Regions from separate parts of the Lysinibacillus sp. BNK-21 genome, predicted to be linked through region 1. Evidence: a T-box and tRNA genes for the amino acid it is inferred to sense, from the RefSeq annotation. Region 1 holds a T-box; the other regions hold tRNA genes.
The links. A T-box is a leader RNA that pairs with one kind of tRNA and senses whether it is charged. The one in region 1 lies ahead of alaS (alanine--tRNA ligase), so its partner is inferred to be a tRNA-Ala.
Positions count from the first base shown of each region.

Region 2: it encodes a tRNA-Ala, which carries the amino acid that the T-box ahead of alaS (alanine--tRNA ligase) is inferred to sense. The anticodon was not compared.
Region 3: it encodes a tRNA-Ala, which carries the amino acid that the T-box ahead of alaS (alanine--tRNA ligase) is inferred to sense. The anticodon was not compared.
Region 4: it encodes a tRNA-Ala, which carries the amino acid that the T-box ahead of alaS (alanine--tRNA ligase) is inferred to sense. The anticodon was not compared.

Region 1 is NZ_JBLQTS010000001.1:1,283,184-1,286,524, reverse strand. It holds gene alaS (alanine--tRNA ligase) at 1-2,085, opposite strand, end outside; T-box leader at 2,173-2,389, opposite strand; gene corA (magnesium/cobalt transporter CorA) at 2,458-3,341, opposite strand, start outside.
Region 2 is NZ_JBLQTS010000001.1:891,646-894,986, forward strand. It holds rRNA gene ACMGGO_RS04380 (23S ribosomal RNA) at 1-631, shown strand, start outside; rRNA gene rrf (5S ribosomal RNA) at 742-857, shown strand; tRNA gene ACMGGO_RS04390 (tRNA-Val) at 868-943, shown strand; tRNA gene ACMGGO_RS04395 (tRNA-Thr) at 947-1,022, shown strand; tRNA gene ACMGGO_RS04400 (tRNA-Lys) at 1,030-1,105, shown strand; tRNA gene ACMGGO_RS04405 (tRNA-Leu) at 1,123-1,207, shown strand; tRNA gene ACMGGO_RS04410 (tRNA-Gly) at 1,244-1,318, shown strand; tRNA gene ACMGGO_RS04415 (tRNA-Leu) at 1,324-1,412, shown strand; tRNA gene ACMGGO_RS04420 (tRNA-Arg) at 1,421-1,497, shown strand; tRNA gene ACMGGO_RS04425 (tRNA-Pro) at 1,507-1,583, shown strand; tRNA gene ACMGGO_RS04430 (tRNA-Ala) at 1,600-1,675, shown strand; tRNA gene ACMGGO_RS04435 (tRNA-Met) at 1,704-1,777, shown strand; tRNA gene ACMGGO_RS04440 (tRNA-Ile) at 1,785-1,861, shown strand; tRNA gene ACMGGO_RS04445 (tRNA-Ser) at 1,877-1,969, shown strand; tRNA gene ACMGGO_RS04450 (tRNA-Met) at 2,023-2,097, shown strand; tRNA gene ACMGGO_RS04455 (tRNA-Asp) at 2,101-2,176, shown strand; tRNA gene ACMGGO_RS04460 (tRNA-Phe) at 2,236-2,311, shown strand; tRNA gene ACMGGO_RS04465 (tRNA-Gly) at 2,317-2,390, shown strand; tRNA gene ACMGGO_RS04470 (tRNA-Ile) at 2,392-2,468, shown strand; tRNA gene ACMGGO_RS04475 (tRNA-Asn) at 2,473-2,549, shown strand; tRNA gene ACMGGO_RS04480 (tRNA-Ser) at 2,560-2,650, shown strand; tRNA gene ACMGGO_RS04485 (tRNA-Glu) at 2,653-2,724, shown strand; gene ACMGGO_RS04490 (VOC family protein) at 2,784-3,200, opposite strand.
Region 3 is NZ_JBLQTS010000001.1:899,091-902,431, forward strand. It holds gene ACMGGO_RS04510 (cysteine desulfurase family protein) at 1-585, shown strand, start outside; rRNA gene rrf (5S ribosomal RNA) at 864-978, shown strand; tRNA gene ACMGGO_RS04520 (tRNA-Val) at 989-1,064, shown strand; tRNA gene ACMGGO_RS04525 (tRNA-Thr) at 1,068-1,143, shown strand; tRNA gene ACMGGO_RS04530 (tRNA-Lys) at 1,151-1,226, shown strand; tRNA gene ACMGGO_RS04535 (tRNA-Leu) at 1,244-1,328, shown strand; tRNA gene ACMGGO_RS04540 (tRNA-Gly) at 1,365-1,439, shown strand; tRNA gene ACMGGO_RS04545 (tRNA-Leu) at 1,445-1,533, shown strand; tRNA gene ACMGGO_RS04550 (tRNA-Arg) at 1,542-1,618, shown strand; tRNA gene ACMGGO_RS04555 (tRNA-Pro) at 1,628-1,704, shown strand; tRNA gene ACMGGO_RS04560 (tRNA-Ala) at 1,721-1,796, shown strand; tRNA gene ACMGGO_RS04565 (tRNA-Met) at 1,825-1,898, shown strand; tRNA gene ACMGGO_RS04570 (tRNA-Ile) at 1,906-1,982, shown strand; tRNA gene ACMGGO_RS04575 (tRNA-Ser) at 1,998-2,090, shown strand; tRNA gene ACMGGO_RS04580 (tRNA-Met) at 2,144-2,218, shown strand; tRNA gene ACMGGO_RS04585 (tRNA-Asp) at 2,222-2,297, shown strand; tRNA gene ACMGGO_RS04590 (tRNA-Phe) at 2,357-2,432, shown strand; tRNA gene ACMGGO_RS04595 (tRNA-Gly) at 2,438-2,511, shown strand; tRNA gene ACMGGO_RS04600 (tRNA-Ile) at 2,513-2,589, shown strand; tRNA gene ACMGGO_RS04605 (tRNA-Asn) at 2,594-2,670, shown strand; tRNA gene ACMGGO_RS04610 (tRNA-Ser) at 2,681-2,771, shown strand; tRNA gene ACMGGO_RS04615 (tRNA-Glu) at 2,774-2,845, shown strand; gene ACMGGO_RS04620 (ABC transporter ATP-binding protein) at 2,985-3,341, opposite strand, start outside.
Region 4 is NZ_JBLQTS010000001.1:4,276,639-4,279,979, reverse strand. It holds rRNA gene ACMGGO_RS21540 (23S ribosomal RNA) at 1-342, shown strand, start outside; rRNA gene rrf (5S ribosomal RNA) at 410-525, shown strand; tRNA gene ACMGGO_RS21530 (tRNA-Val) at 537-612, shown strand; tRNA gene ACMGGO_RS21525 (tRNA-Asp) at 617-692, shown strand; tRNA gene ACMGGO_RS21520 (tRNA-Thr) at 701-776, shown strand; tRNA gene ACMGGO_RS21515 (tRNA-Tyr) at 784-867, shown strand; tRNA gene ACMGGO_RS21510 (tRNA-Trp) at 872-945, shown strand; tRNA gene ACMGGO_RS21505 (tRNA-His) at 994-1,069, shown strand; tRNA gene ACMGGO_RS21500 (tRNA-Gln) at 1,079-1,153, shown strand; tRNA gene ACMGGO_RS21495 (tRNA-Lys) at 1,167-1,239, shown strand; tRNA gene ACMGGO_RS21490 (tRNA-Arg) at 1,258-1,334, shown strand; tRNA gene ACMGGO_RS21485 (tRNA-Pro) at 1,350-1,426, shown strand; tRNA gene ACMGGO_RS21480 (tRNA-Ala) at 1,442-1,517, shown strand; tRNA gene ACMGGO_RS21475 (tRNA-Ser) at 1,531-1,623, shown strand; tRNA gene ACMGGO_RS21470 (tRNA-Phe) at 1,630-1,705, shown strand; tRNA gene ACMGGO_RS21465 (tRNA-Gly) at 1,711-1,784, shown strand; tRNA gene ACMGGO_RS21460 (tRNA-Ile) at 1,789-1,862, shown strand; tRNA gene ACMGGO_RS21455 (tRNA-Asn) at 1,869-1,945, shown strand; tRNA gene ACMGGO_RS21450 (tRNA-Glu) at 1,947-2,018, shown strand; gene ACMGGO_RS21445 (nitric oxide synthase oxygenase) at 2,589-3,341, shown strand, end outside.

The DNA of each region.
Region 1 (3,341 bases):
TGAAACAATTTTAAAGAAGCCAATTTCAGAAGAGCGTTTAACATGGATACCACCACATAGCTCAATCGAATAATCTCCGATGGATACTACACGTACAACATCTCCATATTTTTCACCGAATAATGCCATAGCACCCATTGCTTTTGCTTCATCAATACCTTTTTCTTCAATAACGACCTCTATATCATCCCACACTTTTTCATTTACAATACGTTCAATTTGCTGTAGTTCTTCTTTTGTAACTTGACCAAAGTGAGAGAAATCAAAACGTAAACGATCAGGTCCTACATATGATCCAGCTTGGTTCACATGATCACCGAGCACATCTTTTAATGCACGTTGCATAATATGTGTTGCCGTATGGTTTTTAATGATTAAATTACGGTCATCACGATTGACCACTGCTTGCACTGCATCTTCCACATGCATTTCCCCAGATTCAACTACTACTGTATGAAGCGGTTGACCATTCGGTGCTTTTTGAACATCTTTTACAACAGCTGTAAAGCTATCATTTGAAATAGTACCACTATCAGCAATTTGACCACCCATTTCAGCGTAGAATGGTGTCTTCGCTAAAATAACCAATGCTTCCTGACCTTCCGAAGCGACTTTCGCAACTTGACCATTGACGATCATTGCAGCGATTTCAGTATTAACACTTAACGTATCATAGCCAACAAATTCACTTGCAACCGTTAAGTTTGCTAATACTTCATTCTGTACTTGCATCGAATCAACATCTTGTCGTGCAGCACGCGCGCGTTCACGTTGCTCTTCCATCGCTGCCTCAAAACCTTCATGATCTACTTTCATGCCTACTTCCTCTGCATATTCTTCCGTTAGCTCGATTGGGAAACCATAAGTATCATATAAACGGAAAGCATCTGCTCCTGGGATGTAATCATGACCAGCTGCTTTTTGAGATTCCACTACTTCATTAAAGATAGCTAAACCACCATCTAATGTTTCATGGAAACGAATTTCTTCATTTTTAATGACACGTTGAATAAATTCGCATTTCTCTGTAACTTCTGGATAGAAGTCTTCCATAATTTTACCCACAGTTGGTACAAGTTCAAACATAAATGGTTTTTCAATACCAATTTGTTTAGCATAGCGAACGGCACGACGTAGTAAGCGACGTAATACATAGCCACGGCCTTCATTTGAAGGCAGGGCACCATCGCCTATAGCAAATGCTACTGTACGGATATGGTCTGCAATCACTTTAAATGGTGTATTAATATCTTCATCTGAGCCAAAGATTTCATTTAAGTCTACTTCGCCAGGTCGTTTATATTTACGATTGGCAAACTCCTCGATTTTTTCAATAATTGGCATAAATAAATCAGTATCAAAGTTTGTTGGTACATTTTGCACGACGGACACAATACGCTCTAAGCCCATACCTGTATCAATATTTTGCTTTGGTAGTGGCGTGTAAGTGCCATCAGGATTATGGTTAAATTGAGAGAACACAAGGTTCCAAATTTCTAGGTAACGCTCATTTTCTCCTCCTGGATACATTTCAGGGTCATTTTCATCTGAGCCGTATTCTACGCCGCGATCATAAAAAATCTCTGAGTTCGGACCAGATGGGCCTTCTCCTATATCCCAGAAGTTCCCTTCTAAACGGATTAAACGTTCTTCTGGAATACCGATTTCCTGATGCCAAACATCATATGCTTCCTGGTCTTCTGGGTGAATCGTGATGGATAATAACGCTGGATCAAAGCCCATCCATTTTTTATCTGTTAAAAACTCCCAAGCATAATGAATTGCTTCTTTTTTAAAGTAGTCACCAATAGAGAAGTTTCCTAACATTTCAAAGAATGTATGGTGTCGAGCTGTTTTCCCAACGTTTTCAATATCGTTGGTACGAATCGATTTTTGTGCATTTGTAATACGTGGATTATCAGGGATAATACGGCCATCAAAATATGGTTTCAAAGTTGCAACACCTGAGTTGATCCAAAGAAGTGATGGATCATTTATTGGCACAAGTGGTGCTGATGGCTCATGATGATGCCCCTTTTCTTTAAAAAATTCCAAATACATACGGCGAATATCTACTGCTTTCATTGGATAAATTCCTCCTATTTTATATTGTAAAATTACGATACGAATCCTGCGATTTACCGAAGAAAATAAAAAAAGCCCTCATCCCCAAAAAGGGACGAGGACTTGTCATTAGTCTCGCGGTACCACCCTAGTTGTAAGTAAAAAACCTTACTTACCTCTTTAGCACTTGTAACGTCAGTGAACGGCAGGGATTAGCTGCACTCTGGAGTAGCTTTCGGCATTTGCTGTTGTGAGGATTTTTTCAGCCTAGAAATCCCTTTCTTGTGCACACACAAATACGTACTTTTTCCATCATCGTTTTTACTTTTTCTATCGAAAATTATAAAAAAAATCTATTGCGCTGTCAATTAGTACTAGTCTGACTAACACTAACTAAGCAATCATTTTTTTGAAATATATCCACATACCCCATGTAAAGATAACTAAGAAGGCGCTAATTGCAATAGTTGTATAAGGGGTATCTTGATAAGGTAAAGGCACATTCATTCCAAAAAAACTAGTAATTACTGATAGTGGTAACATAATTGTCGAAATGACCGTTAATAAATTCAGCTTTTCAATGGATTTCCCACTGATAATTGAAAAATACGTATCAAGCGTGCTGTTCACTAAATCGCGATATGTCTCTGTGGAGTCGACAATACGCTCTAGATGGTCATTCAAATCTTTATAGAATGGAATATTTTCTTCTTGAATATCAAATTTCCACTGGCCATTGATTGTAGAAAAAATTCTTCTTTGTGGCATAATGGCCTGACGAATTAAAATAATTGTCCGCTTCAATGCAAGAAATTCCTCTGTCACCACTTTTGGTTGATAATCATAAATTTCTTCTTCTAGTTCATCTATACGTGCGCGAATTCGTTCTAATACTGGGAAGTATTCGTCAGTAATACCGTCAATAATTGTATGCAATAAAAAATCAGTACCCTTTTCCAAAAATCTTGGGCTATTGACACAAACATTTTCCATTTTTCCTAGCCATTGCAACTTTTGTTTATGCACAGTCACAATATAGTTTGGTCCCATAAAAATATTTAACTCAACGGTTGTAATTTCATTGTTACTTTTCTCATTATAAATTGGTGCATGGAGCACAAAAAATTTATAATCACCATAACTATCCATTTTTGGACGTGAGCCTTCATGTAAGCAATCTTCAACTGCTAGTGGATGAAAGCCAAATACATCAGCTATATTATTCAATTCATTATAACTATAGGCATATAAATCTACCCATAATAAATCTTCGTTAT
Region 2 (3,341 bases), 390 kb from region 1:
AGGTAACGGAGGCGCCCAAAGGTTCCCTCAGAATGGTTGGAAATCATTCGTAGAGTGTAAAGGCACAAGGGAGCTTGACTGCGAGACCTACAAGTCGAGCAGGGTCGAAAGACGGGCTTAGTGATCCGGTGGTTCCGCATGGAAGGGCCATCGCTCAACGGATAAAAGCTACCCCGGGGATAACAGGCTTATCTCCCCCAAGAGTCCACATCGACGGGGAGGTTTGGCACCTCGATGTCGGCTCATCGCATCCTGGGGCTGTAGTCGGTCCCAAGGGTTGGGCTGTTCGCCCATTAAAGCGGTACGCGAGCTGGGTTCAGAACGTCGTGAGACAGTTCGGTCCCTATCCGTCGTGGGCGTAGGAAATTTGAGAGGAGCTGTCCTTAGTACGAGAGGACCGGGATGGACACACCGCTGGTGTACCAGTTGTCTTGCCAAAGGCATCGCTGGGTAGCTATGTGTGGACGGGATAAGTGCTGAAAGCATCTAAGCATGAAGCCCCCCTCAAGATGAGATTTCCCATTACGCAAGTAAGTAAGATCCCTCAAAGACGATGAGGTAGATAGGTTCGAGGTGGAAGTGTGGTGACACATGGAGCTGACGAATACTAATCGATCGAGGACTTAACCAAAACGTTTGAAACATTCAATGCACCGTTTATCCAGTTTTGAAAGAGCAAATCTTTCTAAAAAGAGAGCTTCTAGATACAGCAGTACGCCGTGTATGGAAGGTCGACCATAGTCTAGTGATGATGGCAAAGAGGTCACACCCGTTCCCATACCGAACACGGAAGTTAAGCTCTTTAGCGCCGATGGTAGTTGGGGGCTTCCCCCTGTGAGAGTAGGACGTCGCTAGGCATAATACCCAGGAGGATTAGCTCAGCTGGGAGAGCATCTGCCTTACAAGCAGAGGGTCGGCGGTTCGAGCCCGTCATCCTCCACCATATGCCGGTTTAGCTCAGCAGGTAGAGCAACTGACTTGTAATCAGTAGGTCGTGGGTTCGATTCCTATAGCCGGCACCATTTTTTCGAGCCATTAGCTCAGTTGGTAGAGCATCTGACTTTTAATCAGAGGGTCGAAGGTTCGAGTCCTTCATGGCTCACCATTTATAAATAATAATAAGCGGGTGTGGCGGAATTGGCAGACGCACTAGACTTAGGATCTAGCGCCGCAAGGCGTGGGGGTTCGACTCCCTTCACCCGCACCATTATTTTCATTGCCAGATAAAAAAGCTTATGCACATGCGGAAGTAGTTCAGTGGTAGAACACCACCTTGCCAAGGTGGGGGTCGCGAGTTCGAACCTCGTCTTCCGCTCCAAATGTGCCGGGGTGGCGGAACTGGCAGACGCACAGGACTTAAAATCCTGCGGTAGGTGACTACCGTACCGGTTCGATTCCGGTCCTCGGCACCATTTTAAATGCGCCCGTAGCTCAATTGGATAGAGCGTCTGACTACGGATCAGAAGGTTATGGGTTCGACTCCTGTCGGGCGCGCCAAAAGAACAACGGGAAGTAGCTCAGCTTGGTAGAGCACTTGGTTTGGGACCAAGGGGTCGCAGGTTCGAATCCTGTCTTCCCGACCATTTCCAAAAAGATTATGGGGCCTTAGCTCAGCTGGGAGAGCGCCTGCCTTGCACGCAGGAGGTCAGCGGTTCGATCCCGCTAGGCTCCACCATAAGTAAATTAACCAGTATAAAGATCCTGGCGGCGTAGCTCAGCTGGCTAGAGCGTACGGTTCATACCCGTAAGGTCGGGGGTTCGATCCCCTCTGCCGCCATCTTAAAGGACCTTTAGCTCAGTTGGTTAGAGCAGACGGCTCATAACCGTCCGGTCGCAGGTTCGAGTCCTGCAAGGTCCACCATTTATATATTGTAACGGAGGTATACCCAAGTCTGGCTGAAGGGATCGGTCTTGAAAACCGACAGGCGGGTAACACCGCGCGGGGGTTCGAATCCCTCTACCTCCTCCAGTTTTAAATTTTTATAAATGGTGCTTTAAAAACTCGAAACAACATAAAATTATCGCGGGGTGGAGCAGTGGTAGCTCGTCGGGCTCATAACCCGAAGGTCGTTGGTTCAAATCCGGCCCCCGCAACCAAAAGGTCCCGTGGTGTAGCGGTTAACATGCCTGCCTGTCACGCAGGAGATCGCCGGTTCGATCCCGGTCGGGACCGCCATTTTTAAAGATAAAAGTCATGAGAAGCAAAAGAGTGAGCAAGCTTAGCATGGACGAAATGGGTCAGTAGCTCAGTTGGTAGAGCATTAGATTGAAGCTCTAAGTGTCGGCGGTTCGATTCCGTCCTGACCCACCATTTATGCGGGTGTAGTTTAATGGTAAAACCTCAGCCTTCCAAGCTGATGTCGTGGGTTCGATTCCCATCACCCGCTCCAAGGGCCTATAGCTCAGCTGGTTAGAGCGCACGCCTGATAAGCGTGAGGTCGATGGTTCGAGTCCATTTAGGCCCACCATTATTCCGAAGTAGCTCAGTTGGTAGTAGCACCTGACTGTTAATCAGGTTGTCGCAGGTTCGAGTCCTGCCTTCGGAGCCATTTTTATTTTGGGGAAGTACTCAAGAGGCTGAAGAGGCGCCCCTGCTAAGGGTGTAGGTCGGGTAACCGGCGCGAGGGTTCAAATCCCTCCTTCTCCGCCATGGGCCCGTTGGTCAAGTGGTTAAGACACCGCCCTTTCACGGCGGTAACACGGGTTCGAATCCCGTACGGGTCATACTAGAAACAGTAGATGCAATTGCATCTACTGTTTTTTGATATTCATAGATACAAAATTTACTCTTGATTCAATGCATTTTCATCCATATAAACTACTTCCCAGATATGCCCATCTACATCTTGAAAACCCCAACCATACATAAATCCGTGATCTTGTGGTTCACTATAAGGTTTACCACCAGAGGCAAGAGCCTTATTCACTAATTGATCTACTTGTTCACGATTTTCAGCAGAAAGACATAAGATTGCTTCTGCAGAAGTAGTAGTATCTGTAACTTCTTTCTTACTAAATCCTTTAAATCGTTCTTCAACCATTATTAATACGAAGATATTTTCACTAATAATCATTGAGGCTGTTGTTTCATCACTGAATTGTTGATTGAACTCAAAACCTAATTCCTTAAAAAAACTGATAGATTTGTTTAGATCTTGTACTGGTAAATTGATAAAGATATTTTTCGATTGAAAAGCCATTTAGTATCACCTCCAAATTGACAGTATCATGGAGCATAAAGTCGTGTCAATTATAGCAAAGCGGGGCGCAAATGGAAGCCATTAGCACTATTAGAAGTAGGCGTTATGTCAACAAAAACAGAAAGGTTATATCTTCAACCT
Region 3 (3,341 bases), 380 kb from region 1:
TCAAATATATTCTGTCATGTTGATTGTGTACAATCATTTGGCAAACTAGCTATACCACAAGGGGCAGATGCGATTACCATCTCGGCTCATAAAATAGGCGGACCAAAGGGCTGTGGTGCTATATATCTGAACCCTGCAATCAGAGTACCTGCATTAACACCAGGTTTGACACATGAGAGGGGTCTTAGAGGGGGGACATTAGATACTCCTGCAATCGTGGCCTTTGCCGCGGCAATTGAAAACTATCAATATGAATTGCAACATTATGAAACGCTAAGAAATTATTTTGAAAATAATTTACCTGAAAAATGTCAGCTCGTTGAGTGTAAACAGCAACTACCTAATATTTGTGGGGTAATGATGGAAAAAGTAGAGGGGCAATATGTTCTTTTAAAGTTAAATGAGGTGGGAATCTGTATCTCTACAGGTAGTGCATGTGATATTCATAGTGAATCGGGAACAAAGGCTATTCTATCAATGGGGTTCTCTTTGGAAGCGGCACGCCAATTTTTTAGAATATCTTTTGGACCTTCCACTACACTTGAGGATATTGTAAAATTAAAAATAGAGCTTTCAAATATTTAACGAAAAGACGAGTGAAGGATTATCTATATTCTTCACTTGTAGTGAAATAGATTATAAGCTAATAATATCGGCCAAATAAAATAATTGTTTTCTTTTGAACCAACAATTGCTATAATATTTTGCAGGGCAATATTTTCTCTTACTTAACAAAAATATCTTTAAAAAGTAATAATTTCTTTTTTTTATAAAAAAGTATTGCACAATGTTAGAAAACGTTATACAATAATTCTTGTCTTGAAGGACAGGTAAACAACTTCAAAACAAGATACATAACAAAGTCTAGTGATGATGGCAAAGAGGTCACACCCGTTCCCATACCGAACACGGAAGTTAAGCTTTTTAGCGCCGATGGTAGTTGGGGGCTTCCCCTGTGAGAGTAGGACGTCGCTAGGCATAATACCCAGGAGGATTAGCTCAGCTGGGAGAGCATCTGCCTTACAAGCAGAGGGTCGGCGGTTCGAGCCCGTCATCCTCCACCATATGCCGGTTTAGCTCAGCAGGTAGAGCAACTGACTTGTAATCAGTAGGTCGTGGGTTCGATTCCTATAGCCGGCACCATTTTTTCGAGCCATTAGCTCAGTTGGTAGAGCATCTGACTTTTAATCAGAGGGTCGAAGGTTCGAGTCCTTCATGGCTCACCATTTATAAATAATAATAAGCGGGTGTGGCGGAATTGGCAGACGCACTAGACTTAGGATCTAGCGCCGCAAGGCGTGGGGGTTCGACTCCCTTCACCCGCACCATTATTTTCATTGCCAGATAAAAAAGCTTATGCACATGCGGAAGTAGTTCAGTGGTAGAACACCACCTTGCCAAGGTGGGGGTCGCGAGTTCGAACCTCGTCTTCCGCTCCAAATGTGCCGGGGTGGCGGAACTGGCAGACGCACAGGACTTAAAATCCTGCGGTAGGTGACTACCGTACCGGTTCGATTCCGGTCCTCGGCACCATTTTAAATGCGCCCGTAGCTCAATTGGATAGAGCGTCTGACTACGGATCAGAAGGTTATGGGTTCGACTCCTGTCGGGCGCGCCAAAAGAACAACGGGAAGTAGCTCAGCTTGGTAGAGCACTTGGTTTGGGACCAAGGGGTCGCAGGTTCGAATCCTGTCTTCCCGACCATTTCCAAAAAGATTATGGGGCCTTAGCTCAGCTGGGAGAGCGCCTGCCTTGCACGCAGGAGGTCAGCGGTTCGATCCCGCTAGGCTCCACCATAAGTAAATTAACCAGTATAAAGATCCTGGCGGCGTAGCTCAGCTGGCTAGAGCGTACGGTTCATACCCGTAAGGTCGGGGGTTCGATCCCCTCTGCCGCCATCTTAAAGGACCTTTAGCTCAGTTGGTTAGAGCAGACGGCTCATAACCGTCCGGTCGCAGGTTCGAGTCCTGCAAGGTCCACCATTTATATATTGTAACGGAGGTATACCCAAGTCTGGCTGAAGGGATCGGTCTTGAAAACCGACAGGCGGGTAACACCGCGCGGGGGTTCGAATCCCTCTACCTCCTCCAGTTTTAAATTTTTATAAATGGTGCTTTAAAAACTCGAAACAACATAAAATTATCGCGGGGTGGAGCAGTGGTAGCTCGTCGGGCTCATAACCCGAAGGTCGTTGGTTCAAATCCGGCCCCCGCAACCAAAAGGTCCCGTGGTGTAGCGGTTAACATGCCTGCCTGTCACGCAGGAGATCGCCGGTTCGATCCCGGTCGGGACCGCCATTTTTAAAGATAAAAGTCATGAGAAGCAAAAGAGTGAGCAAGCTTAGCATGGACGAAATGGGTCAGTAGCTCAGTTGGTAGAGCATTAGATTGAAGCTCTAAGTGTCGGCGGTTCGATTCCGTCCTGACCCACCATTTATGCGGGTGTAGTTTAATGGTAAAACCTCAGCCTTCCAAGCTGATGTCGTGGGTTCGATTCCCATCACCCGCTCCAAGGGCCTATAGCTCAGCTGGTTAGAGCGCACGCCTGATAAGCGTGAGGTCGATGGTTCGAGTCCATTTAGGCCCACCATTATTCCGAAGTAGCTCAGTTGGTAGTAGCACCTGACTGTTAATCAGGTTGTCGCAGGTTCGAGTCCTGCCTTCGGAGCCATTTTTATTTTGGGGAAGTACTCAAGAGGCTGAAGAGGCGCCCCTGCTAAGGGTGTAGGTCGGGTAACCGGCGCGAGGGTTCAAATCCCTCCTTCTCCGCCATGGGCCCGTTGGTCAAGTGGTTAAGACACCGCCCTTTCACGGCGGTAACACGGGTTCGAATCCCGTACGGGTCATACTAAGTGCAGTAGATGAATTTACATCTACTGCACTTTTTAATTTACTTGATATTTAGATTTATAACAAAGCTATAATAAATGAAAGCCTACACAGAAGGATTAAACTGTGTAGGCTTGTTGTTTTTCAAATTAGCGATTAAATTTTTCGCCCTTTTCCATATGGGATGCAAAGAGGTGTACCAAAGATTGGATCTGTCGTCATTTGGCAATCAAGGTCAAACACATGATTAACTAAATCAGTGGTCATAATTTCTTCTGGTTTCCCTTGACGATAGACACCACGGTCACGCACTGTAATAATATGATCGGCATAGCGACAAGCAAGATTAATATCATGTAGTACCATAATAATAGTTCGCTTTTGCTGTTGGTTCAATTCGAATAGTAAATCTAAAACGTCTATTTGATGAGTTAAATCTAAGTATGTCGTAGGCTCGTCTAAAAGAATGATATCTGTATCTTGAGCAAGCGTCATAGCTATCCAAGCACGTTG
Region 4 (3,341 bases), 3.0 Mb from region 1:
CCCATTAAAGCGGTACGCGAGCTGGGTTCAGAACGTCGTGAGACAGTTCGGTCCCTATCCGTCGTGGGCGTAGGAAATTTGAGAGGAGCTGTCCTTAGTACGAGAGGACCGGGATGGACACACCGCTGGTGTACCAGTTGTCTTGCCAAAGGCATCGCTGGGTAGCTATGTGTGGACGGGATAAGTGCTGAAAGCATCTAAGCATGAAGCCCCCCTCAAGATGAGATTTCCCATTACGCAAGTAAGTAAGATCCCTCAAAGACGATGAGGTAGATAGGTTCGAGGTGGAAGTGTGGTGACACATGGAGCTGACGAATACTAATCGATCGAGGACTTAACCAAAAAAGTTTGAAACTTTCAATGTATCGTTTATCTAGTTTTGAAAGAATAAGTCTTTCAGCTGAATAAGTGAAGTGATGATGGCAAAGAGGTCACACCCGTTCCCATACCGAACACGGAAGTTAAGCTCTTTAGCGCCGATGGTAGTTGGGGGCTTCCCCCTGTGAGAGTAGGACGTCGCTTCGCTTATTTTTTGTGGAGGATTAGCTCAGCTGGGAGAGCACCTGCCTTACAAGCAGGGGGTCGGCGGTTCGAGCCCGTCATCCTCCACCATTTTGGTCCCGTGGTGTAGCGGTTAACATGCCTGCCTGTCACGCAGGAGATCGCCGGTTCGATCCCGGTCGGGACCGCCATTATTATTGCCGGTGTAGCTCAGTTGGTAGAGCAACTGACTTGTAATCAGTAGGTCGTGGGTTCGACTCCTATCGCCGGCACCATTCCCTTGGAGGGGTAGCGAAGTGGCTAAACGCGGCGGACTGTAAATCCGCTCCTTAGGGTTCGGCGGTTCGAATCCGTCCCCCTCCACCATTTTAGGGGCATAGTTCAACGGTAGAATAGAGGTCTCCAAAACCTTTGGTGTGGGTTCGATTCCTACTGCCCCTGCCAGGTATTGAGGTACTCGTTCATAATACAGCTAATATAATCTATATAGTGGCGATTGTGGCGAAGTGGTTAACGCATCGGATTGTGGTTCCGACATTCGTGGGTTCGATTCCCATCAGTCGCCCCATTTTAAAATTGGGGTATAGCCAAGCGGTAAGGCAACGGATTTTGATTCCGTCATGCCTAGGTTCGAATCCTAGTACCCCAGCCATTTTTAATTTCACGAGCCATTAGCTCAGTTGGTAGAGCATCTGACTTTTAATCAGAGGGTCGAAGGTTCGAGTCCTTCATGGCTCATCATTTTTTAATTAACATGCGCCCGTAGCTCAATTGGATAGAGCGTCTGACTACGGATCAGAAGGTTATGGGTTCGACTCCTGTCGGGCGCGCCAATAAAATCATGTTTACGGAATGTAGCTCAGCTTGGTAGAGCACTTGGTTTGGGACCAAGGGGTCGTAGGTTCGAATCCTGTCATTCCGACCATCTTTCATGATAAATGGGGCCTTAGCTCAGCTGGGAGAGCGCCTGCCTTGCACGCAGGAGGTCAGCGGTTCGATCCCGCTAGGCTCCACCATTGTAATATTTTTGGAGGTATACCCAAGTCTGGCTGAAGGGATCGGTCTTGAAAACCGACAGGCGGGTAACACCGCGCGGGGGTTCGAATCCCTCTACCTCCTCCATTTTTCGGGTCAGTAGCTCAGTTGGTAGAGCATTAGATTGAAGCTCTAAGTGTCGGCGGTTCGATTCCGTCCTGACCCACCATTATTGCGGGTGTAGTTTAATGGTAAAACCTCAGCCTTCCAAGCTGATGTCGTGAGTTCGATTCTCATCACCCGCTCCAAAATGGGCCTATAGCTCAGCTGGTTAGAGCGCACGCCTGATAAGCGTGAGGTCGATGGTTCGAGTCCATTTAGGCCCATATTATTCCGAAGTAGCTCAGTTGGTAGTAGCACCTGACTGTTAATCAGGTTGTCGCAGGTTCGAGTCCTGCCTTCGGAGCCACGGCCCGTTGGTCAAGTGGTTAAGACACCGCCCTTTCACGGCGGTAACACGGGTTCGAATCCCGTACGGGTCATCAAGCATGTAGCACAGATGTGTGTTACATGCTTTTTTCTATTCTCCTGTTCTTTAAACGATAAAAGATAATGCAATAGCAGAAAAAGGCCTATTTGCAAGGTGAGGGACTGAATTTAATTCCCCTAGCATCTTACTATGGGCTCCTATAAGCCGTTTCACTTACCACGTACACTTCCATGGTCAATACTTTTGTGAAGGCTGCTTGACTTCTCTAGTATAGCGATACAGGCGAAATCCTGGCCAGAGAATTTGTGAAACTGGTTCTGCTCTATGCGAAAGCGAAGCAACAGCAGCAAGTAAGTAGCCCAGAACGTATAGCTTTTTCACCATTTACAAAAATTCTATTGATTTCTTTGTTCTACACCCCCCTGAAAAAGGCTACATGACTACTGTAGCCTTTTTATAATAATTAATATCTTTCTCCCTTACATTCTCTTACGAAAGAGAGTCTATAGAGTAAATATGAACAAACTATTTCATATATAAAATATGTATGTTTTTTCAATTACTATTTTCATGGTGCTTGTTGTTTTGTTCCTCTAATATGAGGATAAGTGGAGGAATCGATATGAATATACAGGAGATACAGCAATTTTTAAGTCTATATCAGACAGAACAAAATGAATCAGAACTTTGGTTAAAGAATAGATTACAGGCAGTTAAGGATGCAGGTGAATATCACCCAACAACAGAGGAGCTAGTTTTTGGCGCACGTGTGGCATGGCGAAATAGCAATAAGTGTATTGGACGTCTATTTTGGCAGTCACTGCATGTGGTAGATGCACGTGATGTTTTAGATGAAAAGGCTATTTTTCAAAAATTACTAGAACATATTGATTATGCGACAAATCATGGGAAAATCCGTCCAACTATAACAGTGTTTGCTTCAGATAGAGTACGGATTTGGAATCATCAACTAATTCGTTATGCAGGCTATGAAACAGATGCAGGCATTATTGGAGATTCACAGTCCGTTAAATTTACAAAAGTGTGTGAGTCGTTAGGATGGAGAGGTAAAGGAACTGATTTTGATGTACTACCACTCGTTATACAGGTGGATAATCGTGCTCCTCAAATGTTTGTAATTCCTGAAGAAAATATAGTAGAGGTCTCAATCCGTCATCCAGAGTCAAATGATATGGAAAAATTAGGAATGAAGTGGTATGCCGTACCTATTATTTCGAGTATGCGTTTTCAAATGGCTGGAATTGATTTTCAAGCAGCTCCATTTAACGGCTGGTATATGGGAACAGAGATTGGTGCACGAAATTTAGCAGATCATGATCGTTATAATATGTTACCTGCAATTGCAGAGATTTTT